3 regions of the Bacillus sp. AP8 genome follow, and region 2 is predicted to be linked to each of the others. Evidence: riboswitches for the same ligand, from Rfam matches in the RefSeq annotation. Region 2 holds a riboswitch; each other region holds the start of a gene.
The links. A riboswitch is a leader RNA that binds a small molecule or an ion and turns the genes downstream of it on or off. The one in region 2 is predicted to bind cobalamin.

Region 1 (8,126 bases), on a different contig from region 2:
TGCTGTTGAAGAAATGAGAAAAGCATTTGAAGAGCGTTTGAATACAATTTATGATCAATTAGTAGCTATTCCGGGTGTTACTTGTATTAAACCAAAAGGTGCATTTTACTTATTCCCAAATGTTAAGGAAGCTGCACTAGCTACAGGCTACAATAATGTAGATGAATTTGTTGCTGCATTACTTGAAGAAGCATTAGTAGCTGTAATTCCAGGATCAGGATTTGGTGCACCAGATAATATTCGCTTATCATATGCAACTTCACTAGACTTATTAGAAAGTGCAGTATCACGAATGGCTAATTTTGTTCAAACAAAAATGAAATAATAAATGAAAAAGCTAAGCGAAAGCTTAGCTTTTTTATTGTGTCGAAACTCGTACATAACATATATTATTGTATTGCATTTATTTAAAAAGAGTTGGGAAAATATCATGTAATTAAAGCATAGAAACAAAGGTCTACTAAGGTAGAACAATATACTTTTTAAAATTTTTAATTTTCGGAAAATTAAAAAAACTATTGAAATTATTAGCTCAGGATGATATTCTTTAGTAAATAAATGGAAGAAACGTCGTTGTTTATAAAACAACAAATATGAGAGTTTCTTTGATTTTTTAATGAACATTAGGAATAAGTGTCGACAGACGACAAGAAAGGAGAGAACTATGGATACTTTTTCTATAGAAAAACCAATGAGATATTATGATCAAGTTTATCATTCGATAAGAGAGATGATTGTAAAAGGTGTATTAAAACCAGGAGATGGTATTTATGAAGCTAGAATAGCTAGAGAATTAAATATCAGTCGCAGTCCAGTTCGTGAAGCTGTGAGAGCTTTAGAAAAAGAAGGTTTACTAGAGATAAATGAAAAATCAAGAATTACGGTGTACAAACCAACTATTAAGGATATAGAAGATATTTATCAATGCCGAATTGTTCTGGAGTCTTTAGCTGCTAGTTTAACAACGAGATTGGCAACAAAATCAGAAATAGAAGAAATTGAAAGTACTCTTGTAAAAAGTAGAGCATATCTCGAAAACTATAATGAAGAAAAAAAAGATAAAGTAATTGAAGAAAATGCAAGATTCCATGATTTAATCATGAAATACAGTCAAAACAGAAGATTGAATAAACAGCTAAGTGATTTAAAATCTTTAAGTCATTATTACAGAGTTTTAAATTTTCAAGGTGAAAATAGAGAATGGAATGTTTTTTACGAGCACCAAGAAATCTTTAATCATATTGTGAATAAGGAACAAGAAAAAGCATATAAGGCTATGCAAAATCATATGAAAAACGATTTAATACATTTAAGAGAAATTTTTGGGAATAAACATAATTTACATAAGGAAGACTTTCTTCATTTTTACTAAATCTATTTTCACGTTTAAAAAATCAAAATGGTTTACAGTGCGAGGAACAAGTACGTAGATCGAAGCATTTTTTTATAAAAACTGAATATTAAGTAGTGCTATTTTTAGGCATAAAAGCTGTTCCGTGTCGAGCCCTATTAATGTGTGTTTGTCCTTTATATTTAAGGAGGTGATTTGTTTCATTTCGATATAGGAGTAATTTAGATCAAAACACATTGTTAGTTAAAAAAGGAGGCTTTTTATGCAAAAAGGTAACGCTAGTCAAAAAGTATTAGAACCACAAAAACATTTGACTGCAAAGCCAACGAATGTGCGTTGGCGAGTGTTTATAATGCTTCTTCTTCTCGTGACAATTAACTATGTTGATCGTGCAGTACTATCAATTGCTATGCCAGAGATACAAAAGGATTTAGCTTTAGATCCTGCAATTGTTGGTTTAATACTAAGCTCTTTTTTCTGGGGTTACGCACTTATGCAAGTACCATCAGGGTGGTTAGCTGATAAATATCGCCCAGATAAAATTGTGTACGGCGCTGCACTTGCCTGGGGAATTGTTCAAACGGCAACAGGTTTTATAACTGGTGCAAAATCACTAATGTTTCTTCGTGTTTTACTAGGCATTACAGAAGCTCCAGTAATGCCTGGGAGTTCAAAACTACAAGCAATTTGGTTAAGTTCAAAAGAAAGAGGTCGTGGTGCCACGATAATTGACAGTGGTGCACCATTAGGAACAGCAGTCGGAGGGCCTATTATTATTGCATTTATGGCATGGTTCGGTGGATGGCGTGGTGCTCTAATTGGTGCTGGTATCTTAACTATTATAATAGCATGGTTGGTTTGGCGAGTTATTAAAGGTGGTCCAAATGGTAACTCAAGCGTTAATGAAGCTGAACGTGAACATATTAGAAAAGCACTTGAAGAAGAATATGAAGAGCATAGACGTAATGTAAATGGTATAAAGGTTGGTGTAAAAGATTACTTAACCGCCCGTAATTTCTGGTGTATGTGTTTAGGATGGTTTTCGTTTAACACTGTTTTTTACGGATTAATGACATGGGGACCATCTTATCTGGCTAAAACACAGAATTTGAATATTAATGCAATCGGAGGGTCCATTTTAATTATCTTTGGCTCTGGATTTATAGGGGAAATCATCGGGGGGTGGATTACTGATAAATGGCGAGATAAGGGGGGTAACTTTAACACAGTAATGAGAACGATGTTATCAATTGCAGGAATTATGACAGCGCTTTCTATTTTCTTGTTGAGTAAATCTAGCTCGGTAACGATGGCAATTACCACTCTATCATTTGCTTTATTCTTTCTTCGTTGGGGAGGTTTATATTGGAGCGTACCTGCAGCAATCTCACAGCGTGAACATGTTGGTACGATTGGGGGATGCATGAACTTTGCGGGTAATATTGCAGGAATTATAACGCCAATCTACATTGGTCTTATCGTATCGATAACGGATTCGTATTTCTTAGCACTCATGGTATTTGTTGCAGCAGGTCTTCTTTTAGCTTTTGTATCAAGCATAATTAACTATAATAAAAAAATTGGCAGCGTAAACTAAATATAATACGAGGAGGATTTAAATAATGAATGAACCTAAAAAAATTGGTATGCTTACACCTTCATCAAATACGATACTAGAGCCAATTTGTTCTAAATTGTTGTGCGATGTCCCTGAAGTAACTTGCCACTTTTCCCGTTTTGAGGTTACTAAAATATCATTAGAACAAGATGCTTTAAGTCAATTTGATTTTGAGCCGATGTTAAAGGCAGCGGAATTATTAGCTCATGCGGAAGTAGATGTAATAGCTTGGAATGGAACATCGGGTGGATGGCTTGGCTTCGAGGTTGATCAAGAACTTTGCAAAGCGATAACAAAAAGAACAGGTATACCCGCTACTACTTCAATGTTATCTCAAGTAAGAGCATTTAAAGAGCATAATATTAAAGCTGTGCACCTTGTTACTCCTTATATATCAGAAATCAACCAATTAATTGTGGAACAATATAAAAAGCATTGTAATGTGGATACAGTTAATGTGGCAGGGCTTGGTCAGACTGTAAACCGTTCTTTTAGTTTAGTAACCCAAGAGAGAATTGAAGAACAAATTAAAGCGGTGTCTGTGTTACCTGCGGATGCCTTAAGTGTGGTGTGTACTAACTTTCCAGCGGTAGATAAGGTGGAATATTATGAAGAAAAATATAATTTGCCAATGTATGACACTATTAATGTACTTATGTGGGAGTGTTTAAAAATAGTGGATTTAGATCCTAGTATTATTAAAGGTTGGGGTAAAGTATTTTCAAGTGTAAATCAAAGTTAGTATAACCATTATTAGGAGCATTCAACCCGTGCAGGGGTTGCAATGCTCTGTTTATTTAGTTTGTAAATAAACAAAGAATATCTGCATGGTGATTAACGTCTTCTCTGACGACTCCATTTCATTTTACGGACAGAAGATTAGCTGTCACAACCCCTTATGCATGCTGTTTTAAAGTGCAGATGTCAAATTGATTATATCATGAATAAATAAAGTTTAAAACTTAGTGAAGTTTTTGGGAAATATAGAATTATTTACTTATTTAAAGTATTAGAAAAATGGGATGGTGGAAAAGAATGATTTCAGTTACTTTTTATAAAGATAAACGCTTGGTTTTGGGAATTAAAACTGAAAAAGGCATTTTAGATGTTGAAGCGGCTTCGACAAAATTTCCTTATATTAACAATATTCCTCTATCCGTATATGATCTAATAAATATAGAAGATATGCATGAAGAAATATCTAAGCTAGTTGCGGCATCTTTGAGGGAAGAAACTTTATTTTTAGAAGAAACTTCCCTTGATTATGGTCCTAGTGTACCTGAACCTAAAAAAATAATTTGTATTGGATTAAACTATAAAAAGCATGCTACGGAGTGTAATTTGCCTTTTCCTTCGAACCCAATTATATTTAGTAAATTTAATAATACTATTAATGCTCACGATAAAGAGATTATGTTACCTCATACTTCATCACAAGTTGATTATGAAGCAGAATTAGCAATAATTATAGGGAAAAAGGCAAGAAATGTTAAAAAAGAAGATGCCCTTTCAGTTATTTATGGATACTGTATTGCAAATGATATTTCTGCACGTGACTTACAATCACAAAGCTCTCAATGGTTACTTGGTAAAACAAGTGATGGTTTCTGTCCAATTGGACCATATTTGGTGAGCAAGGATGAGATAGAGGATCCCGACGACTTAAATATAACCTCTTATGTAAATGGAGAAATTCGTCAGAAATCTAATACATCTGATATGATTTTCAGTTGTAGAGAACTTATAACTTATATTTCGGAATATTTTACTCTTCAACCAGGCGATGTCATTTTGACAGGTACGCCAGAAGGAGTTATTTTGGGCTATCCTGAAGAGAAAAGGGTATGGTTAAAAGATGGTGATGTGGTAAAAGTTACAATTGATAAACTTGGTACATTATCAAACATTTTTATACAAAATACCAGAGAGTAATTTATAAAAAATAAAACTGGAACTGATTGAAAATATAGAGTTATTTTTGGTAAAACTTGTTTATTGAAAAATTTTTATAAACATAATTACAGGTTTAGTTTTGGATAATCAATATACTAAAAGGTGTAGCTTAAAGGCTTAATTTTACGTCTTCTTTCGCTAAAAACTTGGAATACTCAATTGATATTCTGAGTTTTTAGCAGTTTTTTTTGAAAAATTAAATAGATTTTACTATACTATAGTAATGCACAAAACGCTACTATATTGTCTTATATGAGTATAGTATCTTGTACGTTTGTTGCTGCACTTCTATAATAGAAATAGAGAACGTCATAAAGAGTAAAGGAGAGTAGCTTTGAAGATTCAAAAAACAACCATATGTGCTTTACTAATTGCGATGTGTTTTATAGGAGCAAATATTAAAGTAATGGGGTCCATTGCTTTTGATGCAGCTCCAGCTTTTATTGGAACACTGTTATTGGGTCCGGGCTTTGGAATGGCTCTTGGATTTCTTGGACATATGATTTCATCCTTAATAGCTGGATTTCCGCTATCCTTTCCAGTTCATCTCATAATAGCGATAATGATGGCTATTACTATGTTTTTGTATAGTGTAACACGTAGATGGATTGGCAAAAAAATAAATCAAGCTTTTGGTATTGGGATATCAGTCGTGATTGCATTTATCTTTAATTGTCCATTATCACTTTTAGCTTTATATCCAATTTTAAAAGATGTGATTTTTGTATTATTCCCAGCACTTGCCATTGCTTCGGTTTGTAATATAGTAGTTGCTGAAATTGTTTTTGCAGCACTACCTTTAAAGTGGAAGAAAAAGTATATAAGCCCTTCTACCATTTAACAGAATAATAACTGTTTAGAGATCAGGGAAAGAGGTGAGAATCCTCTACAGACCCTAACTACTGTAATGATGATGAAATCTCAGGATAAACCACTTAATCATAATGATTTGGGAAGGTGAGAGAGTAAGATGAATCTAAGTCAGGATACCTCCTTTAAACAGAATTTTCACAACATTTTTTCAGGGAGCATGTTGTCTTTATACATATTTTGTGTTGACTATTAGAAGAAGGCATAATTTTGTTGTATAAGGCACTAGGCTCCCAAAAGCCTAGTGCTTTTTTATATAGGTTATTTCGCATACTTTGTTTCCTATGAACAAATAGTGAATACGGGCAGAGTTAAATTCAGGGTTCGCTTATCACGGAACGGGCGGGTGATCCTCTTCGGTAAATAGAGCTTGCGGGGTGTCTGACCAATCCTACTATTCCGACTCGTACCTAACGATCCTATCGACTTTTATATACAATAAAACATGTTTGTGAAAAAATTGTAACCAAATTACTGTTAGTAACTTTATTGATTTTTATTTAAAGGAGTTGAGATAGCTCATGGAAATAGTAAGAGGTAAAGCAAAGCCGATAATGGTTCAAGGAACTCATTCTGATTCAGGAAAGAGTATTTTTGTGACAGCCTTATGCAAAATATTTTCAGAAGATGGTTTAAAGGTAGCGCCTTTTAAATCACAGAATATGGCTTTGAATTCATATATAACAAATGATGGTCTTGAAATTGGGAGAGCTCAAGGAATACAAGCTGAAGCAGCAGGAGTAGATGCATCTGTTCACATGAATCCTATATTAATAAAGCCATCTGGAGATATGAAATCTCAGGTTGTTTTACACGGAAAGCCATATAGTGATATGAAGGCGGCGGTTTATCGTCAGAATTTTTTTGAAACGGGTTTGCAAGCTATTAGTGAATCGTTTAAGAAGCTAGCAGATGAGTATGATTGCATTGTTATAGAAGGGGCTGGTTCACCGGCGGAAATAAATTTAAATGATCGAGAATTGGTCAATATGAGATTAGCTAGACTTGTTGATTCACCTGTAATTCTAGTTGGTGATATTGATCGTGGCGGGGTTTTTGCTAGTTTAGTAGGTACATTGCAGTTGTTGTCCGAGGAAGATCGAAAACGAGTGAAAGGGGTCATAATTAATAAATTTCGAGGAGATGTAACGCTTTTACAACCTGGACTGGATTGGTTTGAGGAATATACTAGTGTTCCGGTTTTAGGGGTTATTCCTTATATTCCTAATTTAGAAATTGACGGTGAAGATAGTCTGTCCCTTGCTCAATATAGCATAAGAGGTACGAATGATGAGGCGGATATTGATATAGCTGTCATTGCACATCCAACCTTTTCTAATTTCACAGATCTGGATCCATTACGTTTAGAAAAAGATTGTAATGTTCGTTTTGTAAAAAAAACCAGTCAACTAGGTAATCCCGATGTTATTATCATTCCAGGAACGAAAAACTCTGCTTACGCAATGGAATTTATGAAAGAAACTGGTTTAGATAGAAAGATTCTCTCATTAGTGAAAAAAGGTACTTACATTTTTGGAATTTGTGGTGGATATCAACTTTTAGGTAAAGAATTACTTGATGAATATCAGGTTGAATCAGATATTACAAAGATTTTAGGCTTGGGTTTACTACCGATAGTCACTGAGATGAAGCAAGACAAGAAAACAGTTATAACAAATGGATTTACGAAATGCTTTGGTGAAGAGATGATTCCTTTAAAGGGCTATGAAGTGCATATGGGTATTTCTAAAACGACTGAATATGTACCTTGCTTTGCTTTTTTAAATGGTGAAGAAGAGGGGTGCTGTATGAATAATGGGAAAATTATCGGCACTTATTTACATCATATATTTCATAACAATGAATTTCGTGGGGTGTTTTTAAATCAAGTGCGTGCAACTATAGGTCTACCATCTATAGAGCGTACACTTGATGTAGAGGTATTAAAAGAAAATGAGTATAGACGTTTAGCAAACCATGTACGTCAAAATGTAGATATAGAAAAAATTTACGAAATTTTACATCGATGAGAAAAGGGGAAAGGCAATGAGTGAAAAATTGCAATCTGTCATTAAAGAAATTAATGAGGTAAATCATCACATGGGTGAGATCGCCCTACAACATATTAATAATTTGACAAAGCCAATTGGGAGTTTAGGAGATATAGAAAAAGTGGCAATCCAGCTTACAGAAATTACAGGGGAGAAGATGCCTACTGTGTACCCTCCGGGTGTCATTGTATTTGCAGCAGACCATGGTATAGCAGAAGAAAAAGTATCAGCCTATCCACAAGAAGTAACAGCTCAAATGGTGATGAACTTTTTAAATGGTGGA
Region 2 (8,126 bases):
GGTACACTTTCAATTTTAGAAACTAACTCTTCAATACTGTGAGAAGAAAGCTCACTATGTCCTTCAATTGCTGCGTTCAAATTATTAACGTATGTTGCATGATGACGATCATGGTGGATCATCATTGTTTGTTCATCAATATGTGGTTCTAAGGCGTTAAATGCGTAAGGTAATGCTGGTAATTCAAATGTTGACATAAAATTTCCTCCTAAGTTTACTATTATTTTATTTATGGCTTGTTTTCTATAAGATTGTTTGTTTTAACATAAATCCAGTGAATAAAATAAGCATAAAAGTCATTTGAAACGGAAGCGGAAATCAACTAGCCTATATTCACTAACTGGGTCGTAGGTAATAAAAAATGCGAAAACAGCCTATTTTCATATTACATACTTTTTAAGTAATAAAGTATAAAAAATAACAACGGATTATGAAAAATGAATCCTGAACCTATTTCTTTACTTCATTCGTACATAGGTTCTTTGCCTAACCGTATGACTAGTATTTCCTCACATCATACGATTAGACTATATTGATAGATTTATAAATAAAATTCCTTTGGAATAGCCCCAAATTTTCTTTTGTGATATAAAAGTGGAGATTTAGCTTGATGTTCCATGTTAATGACTTTTCCAATCAATATCATGTGATCTCCAGCGTCTATTGTTTGGAAAGTCTCACATTCTAACACACTTGAAACATCCTGAAGAATCGGTAGATTTCTTTCAGATGTATTCCACTGGCAGTTTCCAAAACGGTCCACATCTTTACTTGCAAACAATGTGCAAATTTCGCCTTGATCTTCTGCCAGAATATGTACGGCAAATTTTTCAGCTTGAACAAAAATATTATACGAAGACACCCTTTTGTCTATAGACCATAAAATGAGCATAGGATCTAAGGATACTGAAGCGAAAGAGTTAACAGTTAATCCTAGCGGTTTTCCTTTATCACTCATTGTTGTTACAACTGTTACACCTGTAGGATAATTTCCCATAACTTCTTTAAATGTAGCAGCATCTGTATTCATATCTTTCTTCTCCTTTCTAATTATGACGGAAGTTTCACTTTATAATTATTACAAATGAATAAGTGAATATGTCATCATTCCATTTCTTCATAATAAACTAGCTGCCATACATCTTAAGATGATTTACTTTATACTTATTATACTAAATGGTATAATAAGTATAAATACAATATAACAAAGTTATTTCCATTTTTCTAATAAAATGCTTTCTTTCATAAAAATGTTATCAAAAAGTGGACGCTAGGAGACAATATGGGGTTTATCATTATCGAAATATGTGATTCAAATTTACTTTCTTCTATTGATCTAGAAAAGCTATTGGAACATTACTCTGAAGTTACTGTAATGCGTTATGAGTGCCTAAATATATGTGGTTTATGTAAAATGCGCCCATACGCACTTGTTAATGGCCAACGAGTATTCGGAAAAACTAACGAAGAATGCCTATCAAATATTCATTTAAAAATAGAGGCGGAGTTAGCTCAGCTATAATGAGCCCTCCTTTATTTTCTTCTTAATGAAACAGCCAATCCCACATCATTTCTCTATTCAGACAATCATGAAGAAGATACTCCTAACCATTCTTATTCTACACACATTTCCAAATAATTACAAAAACATATTTAAACACAATATAATCAACTATAGCTAATTGGTTGACATCAACTGAAACATTTACATAATTCTAACCAAAATTTAATGATTTTTTCATTTCTTTCTTCCTAATCCATGTTAGATTATATATAAGTAAGATCATTTTCATAACTTCTTTAGTTACACATATTATTTTATGGGAGTGGAGATAGGATGAGCCAACCGAAAAAGGAAGCCATTTATACACTTGTTAAAAGTCCTTACGAAAATATCGTGAGATGCATAGTATGTACGCATGTTGTACTACGCAGCTTTCATTTAAGTAATTTTAAGCAGCTTCGTTTTTTTGATGATAATGGAGGTCACACATTATTAGGCAATATTGCTTCCATCATTGACCGTGGCTTTATTTTTAAAGACTTGTTAAACAATGAATTTGAGTTCAAGGAACTATCCCTTGCAGAATATCAAGAGTCCTTTTTACATGACGAAAATAATTTAGGAGAACTACCTCATACTATTACAAATACAGAAACGTTTTGGTCATGGTATCGAGAGCAAGTTGAGCATTAATAAAACAAACAAAGGTTAACACAACAGAGAAAACCATCACCGTTGTGTTAACCTTTCTTTACATGCCATAAAACTTATGTTCATTCTAATATTGTCTATACGTATAAGGATCACTTGGTTCCTTAATGGATTTCCACTCTTCAACTTTTAAAACAGGAATGGTAGCTTTAAAAGGTTGGTAATACATGGTGGATATTTTTCCTTTTACATTAAGCCATACATCATCCGTGAAATGAACGTTTTCAGGAAATTCTACAAGCATACCAAAAGCTCCTGAATCAGCAATACAATGTATAATTCCAAAACGCAATATAAAGAACTGATTTACCTTCAAGGTATCCCCTTTAAAAGTAAATCCATCAAATGAAATCTCTTTATCCATGAACTCTCCGGGGAAATTATAAATGATCTCCATTCCTTTTAAGAAATTTTCATTATTTAGTTCTACTTTGTTACTATGAGCAAATTGCTTCAATTCCTTCTCCATTAATTCATAATGGCCCTCTTTTCCATAATATACGCTTGTATCGGGCTTTAAATATTGCGTTTGAGCGTATGGATCAGAAGCTTCTAAAGATTCAATCGTTTGAAATGAAAATCCTTTTGATTTAACAATCGTTGAATCAAGCGTTGCAACTGGTAAAAAGAGCCCTGTAACGAGCGGAAAGATAAAAATTCCATAATGAAGAAATCGATAGAATAATGGCTTTTGATTTACATTCATATGAGAATGGTCAGAACAGCATTGTACTTCGTCTTTATGCTTTGCAACGTTAAATATTTGTACGACTGCTAGAATTGCAAAAATAAAAATTGCGATATACGAAATATAAGAATATTTCATATTTATATATTTAGATAAATCTCCAGTTGCATGTAGACGATAGAAAAAAAACGTAAAAATCATTAATATAAGCGCTCGAAACATAAATTTCCTCCTCCTTTCCTATATCATTAATGATCCCAGCAATACCAAAATCGTAATGAGCATAATTAATATAAAAACGAATCTTTTATTAAATACACTTAACATCATTAACATATTTTTTATATCCACCATTGGACCATATACAAGAAAGGCTACAAGTGCCCCTATAGAGAAAGTTCCACTAAAAGAAGAAGCAATAAAAGCATCCGCTTCTGAGCAAAGAGATAATACATAAGCAAGTCCCATCATTACTAAAGAGGATGTTACCTCTGTCTGCCCCATCTCTAATAATGTTGACGTTTTTAAAAATGTTTGCATAGCTGCAGCTATAAATGCTCCAATAATTAAATATTTCCCAACAGAAAAGAATTCCTCTATAGCATGTCTAAGCATATCGACCATTTTTTGCATAAAAGAAAGATTTGTGATTTGAGAACATGAACTAGATGAAGATATCTGCAACATCTGATTTCCATTAAACAAATAAGAAATCAAAATACCGATGATGAAAGCAACTAATAATGCTATACATCCACGATATATCATGATATCCCACTGGTTGCCAAAAGCAATATACGTTGAAAACATAACAATAGGATTAATAACTGGTCCTGTTAGCATAAAAGGAATGGCAATATAAAGAGGTACGCCTTTCATCATTAATCTGCGAACAATTGGCACAATCCCACATTCACATGCTGGAAATAGCCCACCAATTAATGTTCCATATAAAACAGCTAGAAATTTGTTTTTAGGTATTAGCTTAGCTACCAGTTCTTCTTTAACAAAAATCTGGATAAATCCAGCTACAAAAACTCCTATTAAAACAAAAGGTATAGCTTCAATTAAAATGCTTATAAAAATTGTATTCAGTTGCAAAAATGTAGACAAAGTGTATGATTCCTTTCAAAAATCTTAGCTTCTTCTATTTAATTAAAAGTTCACACCAATTTTATCATTATCAAAGCTGGCAATATCAAAGGCAATATATAACAACTATTTTCTAATTAACTAGTGTCTATTCAATAAATAACCGTTTGTTCATACATCATTTATCTATAAATAATCGAACAGTATACTAACTTTTTTGTACAATTTGCTTTCTCTTCAATATGCGATATCCCGTTAATACAGTTGCTAATAAACAAATGAAAAAGGCAAAGATGAATGCAAAGTGAAAGCCAAATATGAATAAATCGGGTCTATGTTCAATATAGGTTTTAATCCCATAACCTGCTTTATAACTCATCGCGCTATATAAACTAGTTGTCGCTAAGGCCACTCCAATTACCATCCCTACATTTCTTGCAAGAGAGTTCATACTACCTGCTATACCAAGCTGATGCTTTTGGACAGAAGACATAATAATTGCATTATTAGGTGATTGAAACAGGGAAACCCCAGCTCCCATTAAGGCCGCTGACAGAACAAAAAAGCCAAGATGTGTAGTTTGATCAATAAATACAAAAAAGAGCTGTGCACAAGTAAGAATAATTAATCCAATAAAGGTTAGAATTTCGGAGCTAACCTTGTCAGACAAGTATCCGCTTATAGGGGCTACAATAACCATTACTAATGGTAAGATCATTAACAAAAAGCCGGAAGAACTTGCTGTTAGAGCTAATGTTTTTTGTAAATAAAAAGGCATCAATACATTATAAAAAAAGCTTGTTGTAAAAACTAAAACAGCACAAATTAACCCTAAAGAAAATCCTCTATTAGCAAAGATTTGAATATTAATTAATGGCTGCTGAACTCTCTTTTCCACTATTATTAATAGAATGAACGTTATAATTGAGCATACAAATAATATCTTAATAAGAGGCTTCATAAAGCCAATCTCCTGACCAACAAATATAGCGCCGAATAGGAAAAAGATGAACGCTCCAAATAAGACAAAACCTAGATAGTCAACCTTTCTATTTTCAACATACACTTGATCTTTCGGTAAAATAAAAAAACCTAATAGAATTGTGATTAACCCTATAGGAACATTAATTAGAAAAATATACTCCCAGCTAAAATGGCCAATAATCACACCCCCTATACCTGGTCCTGCTATACTACCTAAAGAAACAAATGAGCCCATTAACCCTAATGCCTTTCCTCTTTCCTGAACAGGAAACTGCTCAGTAATAATCCCATAGTTCGTTGCCATCGTCATACTGGCTCCAAGTGCTTGAACCATTCTTGATAAAACTAAAGCAGTTAATGAATAACTTATTCCACATAGGAAAGAGCCAAAAATAAAAATAAATGTCCCTAGCCGAAATACTTTAACTTTCCCAATGGTATCTCCTAATTTGCCAAATAGTAGTATAAAGATACAAATAATCATTAAGTAAATAGAAACAATCCATTCTACTTGGTTCATATCGACAGATAATTCCTTTGACATCGTTGGAATAGCAATATTTACAATACTTCCATCCAAAGTAGACATAAATGTAAATAATCCAACAGCAAGCAGGATAAGCCATTTATTTTTACGTCGTGGTAAATCTCGAGCTGACTCTAATTGTTTTTTCATGACTAATTCTGCCTCCATATGTATGTAAAGTCATTAAATCGACGGGTATCGCTAACCACATACGAATTACCATTAGTATGAATCACCTTAAAGATGCTATACGTTTAAAAAATGATGGAATAGATGGGTATTTGTTATTTTGAAACAGGGGATATGTTGAAGAAGTCTGTTATGGAGGAATGTTGCCATTAGTTCATAATAACAACTAATTACGCACATCACAGATTTTTCGTACTCGTTCAACATTAACTCTGGATTGTTTCTAAAAAGTCTAGCCTTAACATAACCTTTATACTACCAATCCAGATATATAATGCTTTCTTATATAACCTTCGTTTGTCGACCTAACACATCTTGACGTATCCATTTATATGCTTGATCAAGATTTTTCATTGATTGGTCTTTTTTCTCTATATTAATCAATTGAATTTTAATTTGATTAGTTAAGCTTGTATAAACCTCTTCTAAAGTAATGGCTTTCTCACTCACTAGATTGTTCGAAATGAGAGACTTAAAATGATGAATGTAAAAATCAATCGTTTTCAATATACAGCCCTCCCTATGCTTATGTCTATTTGTATAGTGAACAATCAAATTAAAAGCTAGTAGTGGTTCCCATCTTTCTTTCATAATTTATAAAATTGGGGGTCTTATAAATGTACAATTAGGGATATTGCGTCTAGGGTAACCACTACTAGCTAAAATAAAAAAAACAACTTCCAAAGGAAGTTGTTAATTCACGAAAGAAATCTTAATAAACACGAAAAATACACTACAAAATTTTCCATGCTAAATAATTCGCTATTAACACCTCCTATCCTCGTAGGTAACTGATGTAACTATTAATTAGGCAGGTCTCCTGGCTTATGTTCATCGCTTTTCGAACCTTCCCATTTCTTATATTCAGAAACAGTGGTATTTTCGAATTGCTCCCAATTACAGTTGCGGGACAGCGTCGGATTCTAACCGACTTCCCTTTTAAGCAGATAAAATCATACTACTTTTATCCACACCTATTAATTTCGCTTATTCATTTTTCTGGTTAAATATAACAAAAAATTATAAATTTTACAAACAGCAGTAACTTTTTAGAAAAATACTATTGAAATCTTATATTGTATGATTTGAGCCATTCACTAAATAATCTACTTCTTCGTCAATTAAATGGATATCTAATCTTTCAAATAAAGGGCGTACAGATTGGATAACGCTCGGAAGTTCTGTTTGTTCCTGCCATTCTATCTTATCAATACTGAGCATTGTACGAATCTTCTCAGCTGAATAAGGTAAAAATGGCTGTAAAAGCTGCGCTAAATTACAAATTATATAAACACATGTTGCTAGTGTATTGTTGCCTTCCAATTCCTGTTTCTTTACTTGATTCCAAGGCTTTTGATTATCAAAATAACGATTAGCCTCTCGAACATATTTAAAAATTTCCTCTAAAGCTTCTTTAAAATGTCCTTCCTCAATCCTCTCTCCAATTTCACTATATAAGCTTTTCGTACGTGCCTGAATAGGTGAAGCAATCTGACCCTTTGGAACTTTATTATCAAATGCTTTAGAAATAAATTTTAATGTCCGATTCACAAAATTCCCATAAGCCCCCAACAACTCACCATTATGGCTATAAATAAATTCTCTCCATGAAAAATCCGTATCACGATTTTCTGGCGCATTCACTGTTAGAAAATAACGAATGGAATCTGCATCATACCTTTCTATGATATATGGCACCCATACAGCCCAATTCTGACTAGTAGACAACTTACGCTTCTCTAAGGTTAAATACTCATTGGAAATAATCCGTGTAGGCAATGCCTTATTCTTTATTCCCAAAAGTATAGCTGGCCAAATGACCGTATGGAATGGAATATTATCCTTACCATGAACATAATATGATATTGTTTCATTATTCCATAAATGATCTATTTGCTCTCCATGTTGTTTTGCCCATTCTATACTTGCGGTTAAATAACCTGCAACAGCTTCAATCCAAACATAGATTTTTTTACCCTCAAATCCGACAACAGGAACATCTACACCGTTTGGTAAATCACGTGTTACTGCTCGATCCGGAAGTCCTTCCTGCAAATATCTTTTTGTTAAGGAAATGGCATTCTCCCTCCAGCGCTGTTCTTGCTCAGCAGATGCAACAAATGATTCTAGCTGATGCTGAAATTGGCTAAAAGAAAAATAAAAATGTTCGGTTTCTCTAATAATTGGTTCATTACCACATATTTTGCACTTTTTCTCTAATAAATCTAATGGGTCTAAAATAGCTGCGCAGTTATCACATTGATCTCCTCGTGCTTTCGCTCCACAATTTGGACATACTCCTTCAACAAAGCGATCCGGCAAAAATTGCTGATCTCTTTCACAATACGCTTGCTCTATTTTTTTAGTATATAAAAAGCCATTTTCTAGTAATTGGAAAAATATATTTTGAACCGATTGATGATGATGTTTGG
Region 3 (8,126 bases), on a different contig from region 2:
GCACCGATAATAATTTGCTCAGCTGAACAAATAACACCACGAGCATGATACAAATAATTCGCAATTTCTTTTCGTAATGCATACTCCCCCTTAGAATCGCCTAATAACAGAATTTCCTGCTGCTCAATCGAAATAAACTTTCTAGAAAGCTTGCGCCATACTTCAAAAGGAAAATTACTTGTATCGATTTGACTCGGATGAAAATGATAACGAAGCTGTACTTTATTTTCTTTTTTTTGATTTGGCATTTGCACTTTCGGTATAAATTCTAAATCGTCATAAGCCATAACAAAATACCCTTTTCGAGGAATAACTTCTAAATATCCTTCTGCCGTTAATTGGTTATAGGCTGTATCTACAGTATTTTCACTAATTTGAAGAAATTCGGCGAGTTTACGCTTAGATGGCAATTTAGTTTGATATGGTAATCTACCGTTCATAACTTCATTTTTAATATATTCATATAATTGTTCATATAATGGTACTTCACTTGATCGATTTAAATTACAGGATAACATCTCCATTTTTCTAATCCCCCACTTTCTGACCCCATCATTTTATCAAAAACTGACCCTTTTAATACAGTCTGACTCTTTTTATACTAAAAAACAAGATAAACCGTCACCGTTCCTTTTTGGTTAAATAGTTATCTTTAAGAAATTGTATTACCTTAACGTATGAGTTTACGATCAATTACTCCTAATCAAAAAGGAGTCACGCGGTAGGCATGTCAGGTGTAGGGTTAGAAAAAAAATAAAAATCAGAAAGGTTTGAATGATATGACAAATACACAAGCAAGTGAAGTAGTTAAACGTGGTATGGCACAAATGCAAAAAGGCGGCGTAATCATGGACGTTGTTAACGCTGAGCAAGCAAAAATCGCTGAAGCAGCTGGAGCAGTCGCAGTTATGGCATTAGAAAGAGTACCTTCAGATATTCGCGCAGCTGGTGGAGTAGCTCGTATGGCTGATCCACGTATTGTAGAAGAAGTAATGAATGCTGTATCTATTCCAGTAATGGCAAAAGCTCGTATTGGACATATTGTTGAAGCTCGTGTTCTAGAAGCTATGGGTGTAGATTATATTGATGAAAGTGAAGTATTAACACCTGCAGATGAAGAATTTCACTTATTAAAAAGCGCATACAAAGTGCCTTTCGTTTGTGGGTGTCGCGATTTAGGTGAAGCCGCTCGCAGAATTGGTGAAGGTGCTTCTATGCTTCGTACAAAAGGTGAACCTGGAACAGGAAACATTGTAGAAGCTGTTCGTCACATGCGAAAAGTAAACGCTCAAGTTCGTAAAGTGGTAAACATGAATGATGATGAATTAATGACAGAATCTAAACTATTAGGTGCTTCTTATGAGATTCTAAAACAAATTAAATCAGAAGGTCGCTTACCTGTAGTAAACTTTGCTGCTGGCGGTATCGCTACTCCTGCGGATGCGGCTCTAATGATGGAACTTGGTGCAGACGGTGTTTTCGTTGGATCAGGTATCTTCAAATCTGAAAACCCAGAGAAATTTGCTGCTGCAATCGTGCAAGCAACTACTTACTATACTGACTATGAGTTAATTGGACAATTATCTAAAGAGCTTGGTACTGCCATGAAGGGAATTGATATTTCAACATTACATCCTTCTGAAAGAATGCAGGAGCGTGGTTGGTAAGATGAAAACAATCGGTGTACTTGGATTACAAGGTGCGGTTCAAGAGCATGTCAATCAGATTGAAGCAGCAGGACAACGTGCGATGATTATCAAGCATCCTGAGCAGCTTATAGAGATTGATGGTCTTATTCTTCCAGGTGGTGAAAGCACAACGATGAGACATTTTATTGATTTATATGATTTTCTTCAGCCACTTAAACAATTCGGTCAAACTAAACCAATATTCGGTACTTGTGCCGGAATGGTTCTTTTAGCAAATGAATTAACAGGTGAAGAAGAAGCCCATCTTCAACTTATCGACATTACTGTGAAAAGAAATGCCTTTGGTCGTCAAGTAGATAGCTTCGAAGCTCATTTACAAATAAATGGTATGTCAGAATTATATCCTGCTGTCTTTATACGGGCTCCATTTATCGAAAAAGTTAGCAGTGAAGTTGAAATACTAGCAACATATGAAGGGAATATTGTTGCTGCTAAACAGAACAATATTCTTGTTACATCCTTTCATCCAGAGTTAACAAAAGATCAACGCTTTATGGACTTGTTCATCAAAATGATTAAACAAGAACAAAAGCGCCCTAATCAGCCTCGACCAGCATAAGCCAAACAGACTAGAAGGTTGCTCTTTAACCTTCTGAACAGATTGACTTATGACCTCGAGTGCTGGACGCTGAAGCAAGAATTCAACATTTTCAAACCAAACGTTCTACAAGTCAAAATTTGATTATTTCCTAAACGAGAACAAATAAGTTTTTGTTCGACAAGACAGAACTATCTTGACCTATAGCTTTTCATTCAAAAGCCATCCACTTTAAAAACGGGTGGCTTTCTGCTTCGTTAAATTTAGTAAGCTGGCGAGTTTTCATAAGAAGTTTATCATCCTCTTAGTCATTTGCGTCTCCATAATATGTTTCTTTAATTTCTTCTGCACCTCCTTTATTTTAATTATTCAAAATAAATTGACAATTATTTTTATCTACTATACTATCAAATTATATTTTTTCATATTAAGGAAAGATATTCCACAATGCGGAAGGTGATGAAAATGAGTTATTGTCAATCTATGTACAAAAAGCTAAATACCGTTATTATTAAACATCCAAATGACGCTTTTATTAGCCAAGAACATTTAAGTAAGGAATGGAAAAAATTCAATTATATCGAGGAACCGAATTTTGAGTTAGCACAAAAAGAGTATGAACATTTTCTTTCCATTCTTAACAGACATATTGAAAAAATAGAGTTTCTTCCTTTTTCAGAGAATGTAGGTCTGGATTCTATTTATGCTCATGATCCTGTTAAGTTTACAAGTAAAGGAGCTATTATACTTAAATCTGGAAAAAAAGTACGACAACCAGAAGCTGAGGTATTCAAGCAATTTTTAAAAGAAAAATCAATCCCTATTCTTGGTGAATTATATGGAGAAGCCGTTGCAGATGCAGGAGATCTCGTCTGGCTAAATGATCGAACACTACTTATTGGAAGAGGCTATCGAACAAATGATGAAGCCATTCACCAAATTAAAGAAATGACAAAAGAAGTAGTCGCTGAAGTGATAGTCGTTCAACTTCCTCACGATCAAGGCGAAGAGGAGTGCCTTCATTTAATGTCCTTTATATCCATCGTTGATTCTAATTTGGCTGTTATTCATTCCAGATTAATGCCCGTTTTTTTACGTCAACTTTTAATTAAACGCGGATTTGAACTCGTTGAAGTACCCGAAAAAGAATACCATAATTTAGGATGCAATGTCCTTGCACTAGCACCCAGAGTTTGTGTCATGATTGAGGGAAATCCAAGTACAAAACAACAATTATTAAACGTCGGAGCGACAGTTTTTGAATATAAAGGGCGTGAAATTTCCTATCTGGGAACTGGTGGACCAACCTGCTTAACCTGTCCTGTAGTAAGGAAGTAAGCCATAATCTACTAGTTATGTATCTATACCACAATAGATTTTGAAGGATGTGTAGCTATTGAAAAATAACGATATACGACATAACCAATTGAATCGATCAATGAAAAATAGGCATCTATTTATGCTATCTCTTGGTGGCGTTATTGGAACGGGCTTATTTTTGAATGCCGGCTTTACAATCAATCAAGCTGGAGCAGGTGGTGCTTTAATAGGGTATTTAATTGGCGGCATCATCTTATATTTAGTAATGGTTTGTTTAGGAGAGCTTGCTGTATATATGCCAGTTACCGGTTCTTTTCAAACTTACGCAACAAAGTTTATTAGTCCCGCAGCTGGCTTTTCATTAGGATGGATGTATTTTATTGGCTCTGCTACAACAGCCGGAGTAGAGTTTACTGCTGCTGGAATATTAATGCACCGTTGGTTTCCAGATATACCAACTTGGATTTGGTGTTTCATTTTTATTGTGTTATTATTCGGCATTAATGCATTAACAACAAAAGGCTTTGCAGAAGCTGAATATTGGCTATCCGGTATAAAAGTTGTAGCTGTACTATTTTTTATTGTCGTCGGATTTGGTGCAATATTTGGAGTATTAGATTTATCAGATCGTCCAGCTCCACATTTCAGTAATCTAGGCTGGAATCATCTTTTTCCGCAAGGAATCGGAATCATATTTGTGACGATGATGAATGTTATTTTTTCCTATCAAGGATCTGAATTAATCGGTATCGCTGCTGGCGAAAGTGAAAATCCTCAAAAGAATATACCTCGCGCAATCAGAAATGTATTATTAAGAATTATTATATTCTATATCTCTTCTATTCTTGTATTATCAGCAGTATTTCCTTCTACTGAGCTAGGTTTATTAGAAAGTCCGTTCGTAACTTTAATGGACCTTGCTGGAATTCCATTTGCACCCGACATCATGAACTTTGTTATTTTGACTGCCATTTTATCTGTAGGAAATTCCTGCTTATATGCTTCAACTCGTCTGCTTTGGTCCATGGCTCATGAAGGAATGGCTCCAAAAGCATTCGGCAAACTTACAAAGCGAAAGGTGCCATTCATTGCACTCGTATTTACCATTATATTCTCACTATTATCTCTGTTAACAAGCTTTATAGCTGCTGATACTGTATTTGTATTACTTATGTCTATCGCAGGTATTTCAGTCACAATTTCTTGGATTGGTATAGCTTTCTCACAATTTATGTTTCGACGAAAGTATTTGAAAGCAGGAGGTAAACTGAATGATTTAAAATATAAAGTACCTTTTTATCCGATCGTTCCCATTGTTTGTATCCTTTTTTGCATAACTATATTAATTTTTCTAGCATTTGATTCCACTCAACTAACTGGACTACTAATCGGTGTAGGTTTCTTTATACTTTGTTATGTATTTTATGCTCTAAAATGGAAACACACTAGCACACAAACGACAGATTTTCATATTGAAGAATAGCCCCCAAAAAACCGCGGATGATACATTCGCGGTTTTTTTAACGGTTATTTCATTAGTTTATTTACATGTACAGTATCAAAATCACAACATTATGACTTAACAAAACTATTATTTAAATAAATCAGGATATACAGCTTTAGCTACAAGCTCTACAGCTTCCCCAATACGCGGTCCTGGACGAGACATAATATCAGCATCTAATTGGATAACTTGATTATTCTTCACTGCATCAAGGTTATTCCAGCTTTTCCGATTTTTAATTTCATCTACCGGATTATCAATATAATTTACTGTTGTTAATATCACTTGTGGGTTACGCTTAATAATTTCTTCCTCAGTAGGCTTCATCCAACCTTCTTTATCCGCAAAAATATTCTCCACTCCAGCACTGTCTAAGATTTCTTGCTGGAATGTTTTTGCACCTGTTGTATAAATATCTGGAGAAGGACTAATTTCATAGTAAACTTTCGCTTTTGTATCTATACTAGCTACTTTTTCTTGAACAGAAGTAAATTGTTCTTTAATATGAGAAATAATTTCTTTCCCCTTTTTTTCTACTCCCATTACTGCCGCTAATTGTTCAATGTCTCCATATACGTCATCAATAGTTGCTGCTGATTGAATAACGAAAATAGGAATTCCTGCATCTTTTATTGGTTGAAGGACTTTTTCATCACCGATTGTATAGGCAATTACAACATCAGGCTTCAAAGCTATTACTTCTTCTGTATTTACGTTAACTGAGTCCGAAACTCGTTTGATTTCTTTCGCTTTTTCAGGATAGTTATCATAATCTGTAACACCAACAAGCTTATCTCCCACACCTAATTCAAACAAAATCTCTGTGTTACTTGGTTGTAGGGAAACAACTGTTTCTGGAACTTTGTCAAAAGTAATTTCTGCTCCTGTATCATCTTTGACTTTATATGCTTGCACTTCGGTTTTTGCATCTTTTGATTCATTTTGCTTTTTTGTTTGATTATCACTGCCACACGCAGTTAAAAACAAGGCTAATAATAGAGCGGAAATCAAGCTAAATAATTTCATCTTCTTCATTCGTTATTCCCCCGACTTTTTCTTTTTTCTCGTATCATAGGATTTACTTATAAATTCAACTTCAGTTAATTCCTTTTGCTTATTCACATATACAGCCATTACAAATAGAACGTTTGCTAACAAATGCGCATAATCAAATAGAATTTTCTCAACATCCATTTCTAAGCTCACTTTGTGTAGAGCTCGGACAGATTTCTTCGCTTCACTTCTACAAGTATGCAATACACAAGCGGCAGTAGATCCTTGCGGAAGCACAAATGTTTCTATCCTTTCTTTAACTTCAGAAACATAGAAGTCGTACATGGAGCTAAGACGGTCGAGATCTTCCTCAGTTATCGCCACTTTACCACGAGCAGAACCATTAAGGTGATAAGCCATTTCAATTAAGTACATTAAATCCTTATGAACAATGGAAATGTCTTTCGTTAATGAGGCAGCTAGCCCAATCCGTGTTGCTAAAGAGTCCGTTCTAATCTCAAAGTCAACAGTTGATGCCGATTCTCTCATATACGGATAGCATAAAAAGCGTAAGTCTTTCTTTACCATATACATATGAACCTCCTTATATATTAGCGATGGACCTCTCGTATTTCTTGTAGTGTCATAAATTACAAGATTAAGCCAATATTCCTCTTATATGACCACTTTCTACTATTTGATAGAATTCCTATTGTCATATAGAAACATCTTCTTTTCTCATAAAAAAAGCCACCCAAGATTATTGGCCGGCATTCGTCATCCATTATTTTATAATTAAATAAGATGAAAATTTGCCATACAATCCTCTTAACTTCCGAAGAGTAAAATACGATGAAAAAAAAGTAGGTATCCTGGCTTGTGCGTCATCTTACTTTAAGAACCTTCCCATTTCAAACACAAATGCTTAAAACAGTGGTATTTTCTTATTTCATCAGCACTTACAGTTGCGGAAACAGCTTCGGACTTACACCGAATTCCCTTTTAACTAATCTAATAGTCTTTTTTCTCTGCAAGGTTTATTCACTTATCTTCTATCATAACATGGCAATAGATGCATATTATAGTAAGTTGCTCAATAATACATACTTCCATATATGACACTATAGATTGATGTATACAAGAATCCTCTAGATAGCCAAAAACGTTTAATCAGGCAATCAGTATATGTCTAAGTTAAACTATGATTGGAAGATCTCTTTTGTAATCCATATCTTATTTTCACCTTAAATAAGATTTTACAGATTACTACTTACATTTCTCTTACAAATAGACTTTCGTACACATTGAGGTCAATGAAAGATTATTTTACTTCATACCCACCCTCAAAAGATAAAGGAGTCTCATCAACGAGGCTCCTTTATTAAAAATACTTATTGATTTGCTTTTTTTATCGCTTCAGCGATAGTGACTGTACGTTTCGCTTGATGCTTAATTGCCTCTTCAACGTCTTCAACCATTTCACCTTGTTGATTAACAGTTACACTAGTTCCGTATGGATTTCCTCCTGCTGCAAATGTTACAGGATCAGTATAACCAGGAGCTGCAACGATTGCACCCCAATGATACATAGTTGTATAAAGAGATAAAATAGTTGCTTCCTGACCACCATGTGCATTTTGGGCCGAGCTCATTGCACTAACTACTTTATTGACTAATTTTCCGTTGAACCATAAACCACCTGTTGTATCCAAGAAATTCTTCATTTGACCAGGCATGTTACCGAAGCGAGTTGGAACAGAGAAGATAATGGCATCTGCCCATTCTAAATCCGCTAGAGTAACCTCTGGAACATCTTTCGTTGCTTCCAGATGAGCTTTCCATGCAGGATTCGACTCAATTGCAGCTTGGGGTGCTGTTTCAGCTACTTTCAATACTTTGACTTCTGCTCCAGCAGCTTTAGCACCCTCTTCTGCCATTTTAGCCATTTTGTAATTTGTACCACCTGAACTATAATAAATAACTGCTAGTTTAACATTTTCCATTTTCACATTCTCCTCACCATTAGTTTTTTTAGTAAATAATCTATTTAAAAACCCCATGT

Region 1: another riboswitch for cobalamin. It lies ahead of BN349_RS09100 (cobyric acid synthase); the one in region 2 lies ahead of BN349_RS21200 (hypothetical protein).
Region 3: another riboswitch for cobalamin. It lies ahead of BN349_RS17260 (hypothetical protein); the one in region 2 lies ahead of BN349_RS21200 (hypothetical protein).

What each region holds. Positions count from the first base shown of each region.
Region 1 is NZ_CAPG01000035.1:12,092-20,217, reverse strand. It holds gene BN349_RS09130 (pyridoxal phosphate-dependent aminotransferase) at 1-325, shown strand, start outside; gene BN349_RS09125 (GntR family transcriptional regulator) at 665-1,372, shown strand; gene BN349_RS09120 (MFS transporter) at 1,614-2,948, shown strand; gene BN349_RS09115 (maleate cis-trans isomerase family protein) at 2,974-3,711, shown strand; gene BN349_RS09110 (fumarylacetoacetate hydrolase family protein) at 4,005-4,901, shown strand; gene BN349_RS09105 (ECF transporter S component) at 5,257-5,763, shown strand; cobalamin riboswitch at 5,765-5,934, shown strand; gene BN349_RS09100 (cobyric acid synthase) at 6,314-7,822, shown strand; gene cobT (nicotinate-nucleotide--dimethylbenzimidazole phosphoribosyltransferase) at 7,839-8,126, shown strand, end outside.
Region 2 is NZ_CAPG01000090.1:32,802-40,927, forward strand. It holds gene BN349_RS21165 (superoxide dismutase) at 1-197, opposite strand, end outside; gene BN349_RS21170 (flavin reductase family protein) at 542-1,030, opposite strand; gene BN349_RS21175 (DUF1450 domain-containing protein) at 1,283-1,522, shown strand; gene BN349_RS21180 (hypothetical protein) at 1,838-2,197, shown strand; gene BN349_RS21185 (TIGR03943 family putative permease subunit) at 2,283-3,125, opposite strand; gene BN349_RS21190 (permease) at 3,144-4,016, opposite strand; gene BN349_RS21195 (MFS transporter) at 4,204-5,655, opposite strand; gene BN349_RS21200 (hypothetical protein) at 5,977-6,201, opposite strand; cobalamin riboswitch at 6,488-6,687, opposite strand; gene metG (methionine--tRNA ligase) at 6,766-8,126, opposite strand, start outside.
Region 3 is NZ_CAPG01000072.1:9,681-17,806, forward strand. It holds gene pdxR (MocR-like pyridoxine biosynthesis transcription factor PdxR) at 1-524, opposite strand, end outside; gene pdxS (pyridoxal 5'-phosphate synthase lyase subunit PdxS) at 780-1,667, shown strand; gene pdxT (pyridoxal 5'-phosphate synthase glutaminase subunit PdxT) at 1,669-2,268, shown strand; gene BN349_RS17245 (dimethylarginine dimethylaminohydrolase family protein) at 2,713-3,585, shown strand; gene BN349_RS17250 (amino acid permease) at 3,644-5,050, shown strand; gene BN349_RS17255 (ABC transporter substrate-binding protein) at 5,159-6,106, opposite strand; gene BN349_RS17260 (hypothetical protein) at 6,110-6,658, opposite strand; cobalamin riboswitch at 6,910-7,103, opposite strand; gene wrbA (NAD(P)H:quinone oxidoreductase) at 7,456-8,067, opposite strand.